DNA from 2 places in the Pseudomonas sp. C9-3 genome. Region 1 is predicted to be linked to the other one. Evidence: riboswitches for the same ligand, from Rfam matches in the RefSeq annotation. Region 1 holds a riboswitch; the other holds the start of a gene.
The links. Region 1 has a riboswitch for cobalamin ahead of RS899_RS00270 (TonB-dependent receptor domain-containing protein). Riboswitches for the same ligand answer to the same signal wherever they lie in the genome.
Positions count from the first base shown of each region.

Region 2: linked by a shared signal. The riboswitch ahead of cobG (precorrin-3B synthase) and the one ahead of RS899_RS00270 (TonB-dependent receptor domain-containing protein) in region 1 are both predicted to bind cobalamin.

Region 1 is NZ_CP135919.1:54,930-59,291, forward strand. It holds gene RS899_RS00270 (TonB-dependent receptor domain-containing protein) at 1-1,704, opposite strand, end outside; cobalamin riboswitch at 1,794-1,997, opposite strand; gene dxs (1-deoxy-D-xylulose-5-phosphate synthase) at 2,017-3,927, opposite strand; gene RS899_RS00280 (Ldh family oxidoreductase) at 4,172-4,362, shown strand, end outside.
Region 2 is NZ_CP135919.1:6,616,644-6,621,005, reverse strand. It holds gene RS899_RS30475 (cobalt-precorrin-5B (C(1))-methyltransferase) at 1-366, opposite strand, end outside; gene cbiE (precorrin-6y C5,15-methyltransferase (decarboxylating) subunit CbiE) at 369-1,580, opposite strand; cobalamin riboswitch at 1,648-1,887, shown strand; gene cobG (precorrin-3B synthase) at 1,965-3,320, shown strand; gene RS899_RS30460 (precorrin-8X methylmutase) at 3,313-3,939, shown strand; gene RS899_RS30455 (precorrin-2 C(20)-methyltransferase) at 3,939-4,362, shown strand, end outside.

The sequences.
Region 1 (4,362 bases):
GAAGCGGACTTCGTCGCTGGCCAGCCAACTGGTGCGCAGGTCGAGCACGCCGTAGCCGGAGAGTTCGCGGGTGTTGGCCGCGTCGTCGTAGCGCTGGCTGACCGCGCGCCAGGTGCCGCCGACGCCGAACGCGCCGAACTGGCGATCCAGATCCAGGCTCAGGGTGCGGCGGGCACGGTAGGGCAGGGTGTGGCCGGTGTCGCGGTCGCGCGGGTCGATCAGACTCAGGCCGAGCGCGGTCTGCCAGCCCAGTACTTCGCGGGCAACGCTGGCCTCGAAGCCATTGATGCGCGCCTTGTTGATGTTCTCCGGCTGGTTGCTGGTGCTGTCCCAGGCGATCAGGTCGTCGACCTCGGTGCGGTACAGCGAGGCTTCCAGGTGCGTGCCTTCGATGTCGCCGCGCCATTGCAGCTCGTAGGTCTTCGAGGTCTCGGCCTTCAGGTCCGGATTGCTCGCGCCGGGGTAGTAGAGGTCGCTGAAGGTCGGTGCGCGGAAGCCTTCGCCGTAGCTGGCGATCCAGGTCTGGTTGTCGCCGACCGGCAGGCTGAAGGCGGCGTTCCAGCTGTTCTGGCTGCCGTAGGCCTGGTTGTTGTCGTGGCGGATGCCCAGCTCGGTGCCGAAGTTGTCGCCCTTGAAGCTGTGCTGGGCGAAGAAGGCGCGGTTGCTGCGCTGGTCCTCGGCGAAGTCGGTGCTGCCGTCGACCTTGTCTTCGTACCAGTCGGCGCCCAGGGCCAGTTGATTGGACTCGTCCAGTTGCAGTCGGTTGATCCAGCTCGCCGAGTGGCGGGTGGTTTCCAGCGTGCCATTGTTCCAGCTGTCGGCCGCGCCCACGGCCTTGTTGCGGTCGAAGCTGCGGCCCAGCTCCAGGCGGCTGTTCCACATGTTGGTGATCTGGCCGTCGAGATAGGCGCTGTAGCTGCTGACGCGGAATTCGTCGCGGGGCGAGCCCGGCTCGAAGTTGTAGGCGTCGTCGTACTCGTTCTTGCCGCGCTGATCGTTGAGGTTCAGGCCGGCCTTCCAGTCGTCGCTGAAGCGATGGTCCAGGTTCAGGTGCACGGCCTTGTTGCGCTGGGCGTCGTGGTCGTTGTCGGCGCCGACGTTGTCGCTGGTGCGGTCCCAGCCCTGGCTCTCGTCCAGGCTGCCGCCGAGGTTGTAGCGGGTCTGCTCGTTGCCGCCGGAGAGGCTCAGGCTACGCTCGAAGGTGTCGTGGCTGCCGGCGGCCAGGCGGACTTCCGGGTGCAGGCCGGCTTCGCCGCGGCGGGTGAAGATCTGGATGACGCCGCCAATGGCGTCGGCGCCGTACAGCGCCGAGCGCGGGCCACGGGTCACTTCGACGCGCTCGATGCTATCGATGCTCAGGTAGTCCAGGCGGGCAATGCCGCTGCTGGCCGAGGCGATGCGCTGGCCGTCCACCAGCACCAGGGTCTGCGCGGTGCTGGTGCCGCGCACGGAGTACGAGACCACGCCGCCGGAGCTACCCATCTGCACGCCGGGTACACGGGCGAGCAGGTCAGGGACGCTGCGCACCTGCAGGCGCTCGATGTCGGCGCGGGTGAACACGCTGTTGGCCGAGGTGGCTTCGGCGCGCGGCTGGGCCTGGCGCGCGGAGGTGATCACCTGGTCGGAGAGCCGGTAGATGTCGTCGGCGGCGAACGCCAGGCCGGGCAGCAGGCTGGTGGCCAGGGCGAGTCGGGTCAGTTTCATGGAGCGTCCTCAAAAGCGGGCGGATGACTTTCGAGGAGGGCGTGGCAAGGGCGGCAGGCCGCACTTGACGGTGCGGCCCTCCGCAACACCTGTCGGGGCGTGTCGAGGGCGGTCTCCGGGCTGCCGACGTCACATCGCCGCCTTCCCACAAGAGCAGTGGCCATGGCGATGCTGCGCTCCCTGGGGGAGTGCGTCGGTTACCGTTGCGGGGGCAGCGCAGGTCTTTCACCTGCTTCCCGTTACCTCGAACGAAAACGGGCGCACCTTAGTAGGTGCGCCCGTGGCTGGCAATACTCAGGACGAGGGATGTGCTCAGCGGTCGCCGAGGACGTGCAGGCGCGCACGTAGCGCGGCTTCGATGCCGGCAGCGTCCAGACCGCACTCCGCCAGCATCTGCGCAGGCTTGGCATGCTCGACGTAGTAGTCCGGCAGGCCCAGGTGCAGGATCGGCTGCTGGATATTCTCGCGGGCGAGGAATTCGCTGACGGCGGCGCCGGCGCCACCCATCACCGAGTTCTCCTCGATGGTCACCAGCAACTCGTGGCTGGCGGCCAGCTGGCGCACCAGTTCCTCGTCCAGCGGCTTGACGAAGCGCATGTCGGCGACCGTGGCGTCGAACTGTTCGGCGACTTTCAGTGCCTCGGCCAGCTGCACGCCGAACACCAGGAAGGCGACCTTGCCGGCCTTGCCTTCGCGGCGCACCACGCCCTTGCCGATTTCCACCGGTGCCAGCTCGGCTTCGATGGCGGCGTTCGGGCCGGTGCCGCGCGGGTAGCGTACCGCCGCCGGGCCTTCGAAGTGATGGCCGGTGGTGAGCAGCTTGCGCAGTTCGTTCTCGTCACTGGGGGTCATCACCAGCATGCCGGGGATGCAGCGCAGGTAGGAGAGGTCGAAGCTGCCGGCGTGGGTCGGGCCGTCCTCGCCCACCAGGCCGGCGCGGTCGATGGCGAACAGCACGTCGAGGTTCTGCACCGCGACGTCGTGGATCAACTGGTCGTAGCCGCGCTGCAGGAAGGTGGAGTAGATCGCCACCACCGGCTTGGCGCCGTCGCAGGCCATGCCGGCCGCCAGGGTTACGGCGTGCTGTTCGGCGATGGCGACGTCGAAGTAGCGATCCGGGAACTTGTCGGCGAAGGCCACCAGGTCGGAGCCTTCCTTCATCGCCGGGGTGATGCCGACCAGGCGCGGGTCCTGGGCAGCCATGTCGCACAGCCACTGGCCGAATACGCTGGAGTATTTCGGCCCGCCCGCCTTCTTCGGCACGGCATGGGCGGGGGCGCCCTCGGGTTCGAGCTTGGTGATGGCGTGGTAGCCGATCGGGTCGATCTCGGCCGGGCCGAAGCCCTTGCCCTTCTTCGTCACCACGTGCAGGAACTGCGGGCCCTTGAGGTCACGCATGTTGCGCAGGGTGGCGATCAGGGTCGGCAGGTCGTGGCCGTCGATGGGGCCGATGTAGTTCCAGCCCAGCTCTTCGAAGAGCGTGCCGGGGACCAGCATGCCCTTGGCGTATTCCTCGGTGCGGCGGGCGATCTCCCAGGCGCCGGGCAGGCGCGAGAGCACCTTCTTGCTGCCTTCGCGCATGCTGCTGTAGGTGCGGCTGGAGAGGATCTTGGCCAGGTAGTTGGACAGGCCGCCGACATTGTTGGAGATCGACATGTCGTTGTCGTTGAGGATCACCAGCATGTCGGCCTTCACTTCCGACGCGTGGTTGAGCGCCTCGAAGGCCATGCCGGCGGTCAGCGCGCCGTCACCGATCACTGCCACCGACTTGCGGTTGGAGCCCTGCATGCGCGCGGCGATGGCCATGCCCAGGGCGGCGCTGATGGAGGTGCTGGAGTGGCCGACGCCGAAGGTGTCGTACTCGCTCTCCGAGCGGCGCGGGAAGGCGGCCAGGCCGTCCTTCTGGCGCAGGCTGCCCATGCGCTCGCGGCGACCGGTGAGGATCTTGTGCGGGTAGGCCTGGTGGCCGACGTCCCACACCAGGCGGTCGTCCGGGGTGTCGAAGACGTAGTGCAGGGCGACCGTCAGCTCGATGACGCCCAGGCCAGCGCCGAAGTGGCCGCCGGTCTGGCCGACGCTGTACAGCAGGTACTGGCGCAGTTCGTCAGCGAGGGTCAGCAGCTCCGCTTCCCCCAGCCGGCGCAGCTCGACCGGCGTGCTGGCGCGGTCGAGCAGAGGCGTGGCGGGGCGCTCGCGGGGAATCTCGTGGAACGTCGTGGGCATCAGGCTGATCGTTATGAGAGGCAAAGATGCGGAAGTTTACCCGAAGCTCCGGATTGGCCCAAGCAACGTGGGGCCAATCCTTTGGACGACCGGATGGTCGGGATTCGGCCGTCGGCTGTGCTGAAATCGTCGTCGCCCTTGCCGATTGCAGGCAAGCCAGCCCCGGCGCCAGGCGCCACTGTAGGCACGATGACCGACCGGCGGCGGTTTGCCGCAGCCTTTTGTAGCAATCGAGGAGGATGGCGTGACCCGACTGAGCCTGGAAGAACTGCGCGAATTGTCCGAGGCGATCCTGCGTCGCCACGGTTTCAGCGAGCCCCATGTGCAGGGTGTGACCGACACTGTGATGGCCGGCGAGCGCGATGGCTGCACGTCCCACGGTGTTTGGCGCCTGCTCGGTTGCATCCATACGGCGCGCGCCGGCAAGGTCTCGCT
Region 2 (4,362 bases), 110 kb from region 1:
CGCCGGCTCGCCCACCGCCAGCACCAGGCCGGGTTTGGTCACCGTGCCGACACCGTCCCCGGCATGAAAGCGCACACCCGGCTCATCGCTCAGCACGACACGGGCGAATACCAGCGCGCCATGGGTCACGTCCGGGTCGTCGCCGGCGTCCTTCAGGGTGCCGGCTTCGGCACCTTCAGCAGTAAGCCGGCAGAACTCCAGGCGCAGGGTCGCGCAGCGCGCCTTGGGCAGGGCGATCTGCGCGGCATCCAGCGCTTCACCGGTGAGCAGCAGGCGCGCTGCCGCGAGGCTGGTGGCCGTAGCACAACTGCCGGTGGTGTAGCCGCTGCGCAGCGGGCGTGGCTGCTCCGGGGTTTCTTCGCGCATGCTCACTCGGCCAGCGGCTTCCAGACTTCCAGCAAAGTGATCGGCAGCGCCGCGCGCCAGGTGTCGAAGCCACCCAGCGGCTGAGCCTGGGACACCGACAGGCGGGTCAGCTCACCGCCGATGCGCGCGCGCCAGCTCAGCAGCATGGATTCGCTCTGCAGGGTGACGGCGTTGGCCACCAGACGGCCGCCGGGCTTGAGCTGCTCCCAGCACTGTTCGAATACGCCGGGCAGGGTCACGCCGCCGCCGACGAAGATCGCATCCGGGCGCTCCAGCCCCTGCAGCGCTTCCGGCGCGGCGCCGCAGACCAGTTGCAGCGTTGGTACGCCGAGGGCGTCGCGGTTGAAGCGGATGTGCTCCTGGCGCCCTTCGTTGGCTTCGATGGCCAGCGTGCGGCAGCTCGGATGCGCGCGCATCCATTCGATGCCGATGGAGCCGCAACCGGCGCCGACATCCCAGAGCAGCTCGCCCGGTTTCGGCGCCAGCCGCGCCAGGGTCACGGCGCGTACATCGCGCTTGGTCAACTGACCGTCGTGGCGATAGTCATCGTCGCGCAGGCCGACCGTGAGCGGCAGGCGCTGCGCGTCTTCACCTGCGATGCACTGCACCGCCAGCAGATTCAGCGCAGCCGCCTGCGCCAGCGACCAGTCATTCGCCAGACCATCGATGCGTCGTTCGTGGTCGCCACCCAGGTGCTCCAGCACGCTGAGCCGGCTCGCAGCAAACCCTCGCTCGCGCAACAGCGCAGCAACGGCCGCAGGACTGTCGCCGTCATTGCTGAGGATCAACAGCTTCACACCGTCGTGGATCTGGGCGTTGAGTGCGGCCAATGGACGCGCCACCAGCGACAACAGCGTGCAGTCCTGCAATGCCCAGCCCATCCGCGCGGCAGCCAGCGAGGCGGAGGACGGAGCGCAAAGCACGCGCATTTCCTCGGCCGGAACCTGGCGGGCCAGGCTTGCGCCGACGCCGAACCACATCGGGTCGCCGCTGGCCAGCACGCAGGTCGGTTCGCCGCGCCGGCGCAGCACCGGCTCCAGGCTGAACGGGCTCGGCCAGGCCTGGCGGTTGGCGCGCAGACAGTGCGGCAGCAGCTCCAGCTGGCGCGGCGCGCCGATCACTTCGCTGGCGGCGAGCAGGGCACGGCGCGCGGCCTTGCCGAGGCCGGCGTAACCGTCCTCGCCGATGCCGACGATGGTCAGCCAGGGCGTCATGAAAATTCCTCGAGAGTGCGACGATCGATCCGACGGGCAGGCTTTTCCTGCCTTCGGGCAAAGCAGGCATAATACCCGCTTCGTCGGTGCTCGTAGGACGCTTCGCCCCTATCGGTGAGGTTTCCGGGAGCCGAAGAGGGAACACGGTTAAGCCGTGGCTGCCCCCGCAACTGTAAGCAGCGAGTCCGCGCAATGCGGCGCCACGGGACAGCGTTCCGTGCCGCCGGCCAGGCCACTGGGCAACCGGGAAGGCCGCGCTGGATGAGGACCTGCCAGCCAGGAGACCTGCCGACGAAACCAGTCGCGTGTGCAGACATCGAGCGGGGTGTATCGGTGTCGTGAAGTCCCCTGTGGGGATTCGCAGGTCACCGCGACCCAGCCCTGGTGACCTCAGTGCAAGACACATCCGCTCTGCCCGTCCGCCCGCATGCTTGCCCCGGCCTGCTGCGCATCGTGGCCTCCCGCGATGGCGGCATCTGCCGCATCAAGCTGCCCTGTGGGCAACTGGACGCCAACGCCGCGCGCGCCATCGCCCTGGCTGCCGAACGACATGCCGACGGCGTGCTGGAGGCGACCAACCGCGCCAACCTGCAGATTCGCGGCGTGCATGCCGGCGCTGAAAATGCGCTGAGCCATGAACTGTTGGCCGCCGGCCTCGGCCCACGTGAACTGGCGTCGGATGATGTGCGCAATCTGCTGGTCAGCCCGGCGCTCGGCCTCGACGCCGCCACGGCTTTCGACGCGGCTCCGCTGGCCCGCCAACTGCTCGACCTGCTGGAGCGCACCCCGCGCTTCCATGGCCTGTCGCCCAAGTTCGGCATCCAGCTGGACGGTGGCGAAGCCCTGGCAATGCTGGCGCACCCCAACGATCTCTGGCTGTCGGCGATGTCTGACGACGCAGCACCGCTGTTCGCCTTCGGCCTGGCCGGTTGTCCGCCACGGAACGAGACGGATCGCCCCGCCCTTGCCGCCGTCAGCGCCGAGCAGGTGCCGCTGCTGGTGGAAACCTTGCTGCAGCTGTTCCTCGACCTCGCCGGCGACGGCCAGACGCGCATGCGCCACCTGCGCGAAATGCTCGGCGACGAAGTGCTGCTGGAGCGCCTGCAGCAACGCCTGCCCTTTGCGCTGCAACTCGGACCCGCGGTGGATAACTGGCGTCGCCCTGCAGCGCAGGCTTTCGGCCATCTAGGGATTCAGCCTCAGCGCCAGCCAGAAAGCACCATGGTCGGCGCGGGATTCGTCCTCGGCCGCCTCGACAGCGCCACACTGTTCGGCCTCGCCGATCTCGCCGAGCGCTTCAGCGGCGGGCAGCTGCGGCTGACACCCTGGCAAAGCCTGATCCTGCCGGATGTGGCCCAGGTGGATGCCGCCGTTGCACTCGGCGCACTGGGCGGCCTCGGCCTGGTGATCGACGCTGCGCAGCCGCTGTCGCGCATCGTCGCGTGCAGTGGCTCCAGCGGCTGCGCGCGCGGGCTGGCCGATACCAAGGCCGATGCCTTTCGCCTGGCCGAACGCCTTCGCCACGCGCCGCCAGCTGGCGTCCACCTGTGCGGCTGCCCGCGCTCCTGCGCCGCCGCCCACGTCGCCCCCTACACCCTGCTGGCCGTCGCCGACGGCCGCTATGACCTGTTCCGTCGCGCCGATGGCGTGGCCGGCTTCGGCCAGCCGCTGGCGCGCAACCTTTCCCTCGATGCCGCCGGCGACCTGCTGGCCGCACCCGGAGCCCAACCCGATGCTTGATTACATTCGCGACGGCCAGGCGATCTATCGCCAATCCTTCGCCACCATCCGCGCCGAAGCCGACCTCACCGGCATCCCGGCCGACCTGGAGAAACTGGCCGTGCGCGTGATCCACGCCTGCGGCATGGTCGACGTGGTGCAGGACCTGCGCTTCTCCGCAGGCGCCGGTGCCATCGGCCGCGCGGCGCTGGCCGCGGGCGCGCCGATCCTCTGCGATGCGCGGATGGTCGCCGAGGGCATCACCCGCGCGCGCCTGCCGGCACACAACGAGGTGATCTGCACGCTCAACGATCCGGACGTCCCGACGCTCGCCCGCGAGCTGGGCAACACCCGCTCGGCGGTGGCCCTGGAGCACTGGCGCGAGCACCTCGAAGGCGCCGTGGTGGTGATCGGCAACGCGCCGACCGCCCTCTTCTACCTGCTGGAAATGCTCGACGCCGGCGCACCGAAACCGGCACTGATCCTCGGCTTCCCGGTGGGCTTCGTCGGCGCCATGGAGTCCAAGGACGCCCTGGCCGCCGACAGCCGCGGCGTGCCCTACGTGATCGTCCGCGGCCGTCGTGGCGGCAGCGCGATGGCGGCCGCGGCGGTGAACGCACTCGCCACGGAGGTGGAGTGATGGCCGGCCGCCTGATCGGCCTGGGCGTCGGCCCGGGCGACCCGGAACTGCTGACCCTCAAGGCGCTGCGCCTGCTGCGCGCGTCCCCGGTGATCGGCTACTTCGTGGCCAAGGCCAAGCACCACGCGGGCCAGGGCGGCAACGCCTTCGCCATCATCGAGGAGCACCTGCTCGATGAGCAGCAACGCCTGCCGCTGGTGTATCCGGTGACCACCGAAAAGCTGGAACCGCCGCTGACCTACGAAGGCGTGATCAGCGACTTCTACGACACCGCCGCCGCTCAGGTGGCCGAGCATCTGGACGCCGGCCGTGACGTCGCGGTGATCTGCGAGGGCGATCCCTTTTTCTACGGCTCCTACATGTACCTGCACGACCGCCTTTCGGATCGGTATGACACCGAAGTCGTACCCGGCGTCTGCTCGA